One region of the Neptuniibacter halophilus genome, then DNA from elsewhere that is predicted to be linked to it. Evidence: predicted binding sites of a transcription regulator. Region 1 holds the regulator's gene; the other holds the start of a gene.

Region 1 (2,205 bases):
TGGATAAGGTCATCGAGATGAATCCTGATCGACTCTCGGTATTTAACTACGCCCATCTGCCGGACCGTTTCCGCCCACAGCGTCACATTCAGGAAGATACCCTGCCTAGCCCGGAAACCAAGCTGGCTATCCTTGAATCCACCATCAATAAACTGCTGCAGGCGGGCTACGTTTACATCGGCATGGATCATTTTGCCAAGCCTGACGATGAGCTGGCCGTTGCACAGCGCACCGGCAACCTGCACCGGAACTTTCAGGGTTACACCACCCATGCAGAGTGTGATCTTGTGGCGATGGGTGTTTCAGCCATCAGCCAGATCGGCTCGGTCTACTATCAGAACGAGCATGAGATGAGCGCTTACAGTGCAGCGGTTGAAACCAATCAACACGCTATCAAGCGCGGTGTAAAACTGACCCGGGACGATATTATCCGGCGTCATGTGATCACCCAGTTAATCTGTCATTTCGAGCTGGACAAAGCCCCTGTCGAATCCCTGTTTGGTATCGACTTCGACAGCTACTTTGCTGATGCCCGACAGGAACTGGCAGCATTTGCTGAAGATGGTCTGGTAAAAATGGACGAAAACAGCATTCAGGTCTCCCCTTCGGGACGCCTGCTGATCCGTCGGATCTGCATGGCATTTGACGCCTATATACCGAAAGACCAGAGTTCGCAGCGCTTCTCGCGGATTATTTAACTTTTAGAATGCGGTGAAATATTACATAATCCTTAAGCAGCCGTTTTATCGAACCATTACAGGATTAAATCATGGGTGACAACAAGGCAACCGAAGGAAAGTTGCGAAGTCTGCAACAGGTCAGCTGTAATACATGTAGCTTAAGTTCACTGTGTCTTCCGGTGTCACTGGATATGACAGAGATGGAACGGCTGGATGATATTATTGAAAAAAGCCGCCCACTGAAGAAAGGCGAACACCTGTTCCATCAGGGTGGCGTCTTCGATAGTGTCTATGCCATCCGTGCCGGCACGGTGAAAACCTACACCATCACCAACGAAGGCGAAGAGCAGATCACCGGTTTTTATTTCCCCGGCGAGCTGGTCGGCATGAGTGGTTTCGATAACAACGAATACCCGGTTTCCGCCAAGATTCTGGAAACCACCACGGTCTGCGAAATTCCGTTTGAACGCCTCGATGAGCTGTCTGGTCAGTTACCTGAACTTCGCCGCCAGTTGCTGCGCACCATGAGTAAAGAGATTCGTGAAGAGCAGCAGATGATGCTGCTGCTATCGAAGAAAAACGCGGAGGAGCGGGTTGCAACGTTCCTGATTAAGCTGTCACAGCGCTTCAAACTGCGTGGCTATTCTGAGACCAGTTTCCGTCTTTCTATGTCCCGTAACGAGATCGGCAATTATCTTGGGCTGGCGGTAGAAACTGTCAGCCGTATCTTCACCCGTTTTCAGAAATCCAACCTGCTGCAGGTTGAGGGTAAAGAGGTTCACATCGAGGATCTGGAAAAACTGTACATTCTCTCCGGAGAAAACCCGCTCAGCGATACCAGCGAACCTGCAATCACGGCTGCCTGTGGAAAAAGCAACTGTTCCTGAGACAGGTCGATAAATAAAAAGGCACCGCTAATCAGATTAGCCGGTGCCTGCCAGTTTCACGATTAAGTAGCCATCTCAATGTGTAACCCAACCGCTACATTAAATCGTCTTCCCCCTTTTAAATCATTGAGCCAAGTCAAGGCGTACCATCGAGGAGTTTTTCATGTCTTATGACGAGTGTTATGTGAAGTCAGTTATCCGCACGATTTCTGACTGGCCGGAACCGGGCGTTCAATTCCGAGATATCACACCGCTGTTCAAGGACCCGAAAGCACTGCGCATGATCTCTGACGCCTTTATTCAGCGTTATATCGATACCGAGATTACACATATTGCCAGTATCGACGCACGCGGCTTCCTGATCAGTTCCATCATGGCCTACCACCTGAATATCCCACTGGTTCTGGTACGTAAAAAAGGCAAACTTCCGGGCAAAACTATCCATCAGGAATACAAGCTGGAATACGGCACTGCGGCCGTTGAAATGCAGATAGATTCCGTGGGTCCGGGTGACCGCGTACTGGTATTTGATGACCTGATCGCCACCGGCGGAACCATCCTCGCTGCCTGCGGCCTGATCAAAGAGCTGGGCGCGGAAGTATACGAAGCAGCCGCGCTGATCGACCTGCCAGACTTGC
Region 2 (2,205 bases), 230 kb from region 1:
CCGCAGTGTTGCTTTACGCGCCAGCTTGGCCGCCAGACTTTCATTGGTAAACAATCCCACTACCAGATTAGTGCCGTGGTACAGCACGCGGGTGGTACGCATCTGTTCCCGTTCATAGGCCTGCAGGATCGCCTCACCGGCGAAGTCTTCACCTTCAGCAACGGCATTCATGATCTGTTTTGCCAGTGTCGCCTGACCTTTCAGGCCCAGATTAAAACCGTGGGCTGTGACCGGGTGCATCCCTACTGCGGCATCGCCGATCAGGGCGAAGCGGCGGGATACAAACTGATTGGCATGCACCGCAACCAGCGGGTAAACGTGACGCTTTCCGAGGAGCTTCATCTCACCCAGCAGGCCATCCAGTTGCTGTTCGATGGTCTGGTTAAATTCTGTGTCACTCATGTCTGCATAGCTTTGAGCGTCGCGGCTATTCACGGTAACCACGATGGATGAACGGTTTCCATTCATCGGAAGAATCGCGGTGGTGCGGCCGTAGTGGAAGCATTCAAACGCGGTCTGCTGGTGTGGCTGGCTATGCTCCATACGGCAGACGATAGCGCTGCGGGAGAAGTCGCGCATGGTGGCGGACAAGCCCATCTTGCGGCGCATTTCAGAAAAGCGGGTGTCAGCGGCCACAATCAGACGGGCATGCAGAGTCTGACCATTATTCAGGCCCACCGACCCCCACTCCTGATCGGTGCTGATCTGTTCCACTGCGGTTTCGCTGATCAGCTCTACCGATGGATGCGCACAGAGTTCTTCATAACAGGCCTTGCGGATATGGTGATTGGGTACCAGATAACCCAGTGCATCCAGCCCCGGCTGGTTGTTATCGAAATTCAGGCTGTAGCTGGAGCCTCCATCAAATACCTTCGCCGCCTCGATAGGGGAGATGGCTTCCGCGGGTAGTCGCTGCCAGACGCCACTGGTTTTCATCAATTCGACAGACTGATGGGTCAGGGCGATCTCGCGGCCATCTTCTGCCGGGTCGGCGAGGGTTGCAGCAGAGCTGCGTTCGATAATACCGACCCGGAGTGGCAGTTCAGCCAGAGAGCGGGCAAAACTGAGGCCTGCCGGGCCCGCGCCGATAATCAAAATGTCGTAGTGGGAGCTTGTGTCTGTCACCGCAGTCGCCCTCTTGCTCGAGCTTAAATAAAGCCTCCACTCTACCTTTTCTGCTATGAATGACATGGATATAAATCAACGAATTGCTGTTAATCTGTCATAAGTGAGCAAACCAAAGCGATGGGTTCAGGAGCAGAAAGTGTCAATCGAAAATGACTCACCACAGGATATGGCAATGCAGGAGGCTGCAGAGCGTTCCACATTAGCGCATTATGATCAGGTAGCTGAGCAGTTCTGGTTGGGGACCCGTGAGCATGATGTGAGTCAGAATATAGCAGCGTTACTCAGCGCACTGCCTGCTGAGCGACCTCTGAAAATACTGGATCTGGGCTGTGGCCCGGGTCGGGATCTTATTCAGTTTACAGCGCTGGGGCATCATGCGGTGGGGCTTGATGGCAGTGAGTCATTTTGTCAGATGGCGCGGGAAAATAGCGGCTGCACGGTATTGAAACAGTCCTTTCTGGAGCTGGATCTGGGAGAGGCTGAATATGATGGCATTTTCGCCAATGCTTCGCTGTTTCATGTGCCTCGTCCTGCGTTGCCGGAGGTGTTGAGGCACTGTCACCGCAGTTTGGTGGAAGGCGGGGTATTGTTCAGCTCTAACCCCCGCGGCAACCGCGAAGGCTGGAATGGTCAGCGCTATGGTAACTACATGGAATATGATGAGAGTGCTGAGCGGTTACACCAGGCCGGTTTTGAGATCATTGAGCATTACTACAGGCCCGCGGGTTTACCCCGGTCGCAGCAGCCCTGGCTGGCCATTGTAGCGCGTAAGTGCTGACCTCAGCCGTCGATCCCTTTTCTTACCCAGGTTTGCCATTTCAGTTCTTCATTGCGGATCAGGCGTTTGATACTGCGAATCAGAGCCTGAAACTCCACTGCGTCAACCAGATACCAGATCAACCAGGCAACCGGTGCAAATAACAGCAGGCGCTGGTGGTATCTGGGCTGATAATCGTAGCTGGCCTGAAAGCTGATCAGGAGCGAAATAAGGCAGATGGCCAGCCCCAGACTGAGGTAGTCGCCGGTGATGGCGACGTAGGCAAAAAATGCTGTCAGCAACGGCAGTTCCAGAAACAG

The links. Region 1 encodes FNR, which switches genes on or off when oxygen is low (the NO sensors DNR and NnrR bind a similar motif). Its sites were predicted from a motif close to TTGATNTANATCAA; they were not measured.
Region 2: ubiM (5-demethoxyubiquinol-8 5-hydroxylase UbiM) is a predicted target of FNR. The motif match lies at 1,191-1,204, and genes of this name have one in related genera.

The regions. Positions count from the first base shown of each region.
Region 1 is NZ_AP027292.1:2,965,992-2,968,196, reverse strand. It holds gene hemN (oxygen-independent coproporphyrinogen III oxidase) at 1-698, shown strand, start outside; gene fnr (fumarate/nitrate reduction transcriptional regulator Fnr) at 770-1,567, shown strand; gene QUD59_RS13830 (adenine phosphoribosyltransferase) at 1,731-2,205, shown strand, end outside.
Region 2 is NZ_AP027292.1:2,734,862-2,737,066, forward strand. It holds gene ubiM (5-demethoxyubiquinol-8 5-hydroxylase UbiM) at 1-1,125, opposite strand, end outside; gene QUD59_RS12740 (class I SAM-dependent DNA methyltransferase) at 1,265-1,906, shown strand; gene QUD59_RS12745 (glycosyltransferase family 2 protein) at 1,909-2,205, opposite strand, start outside.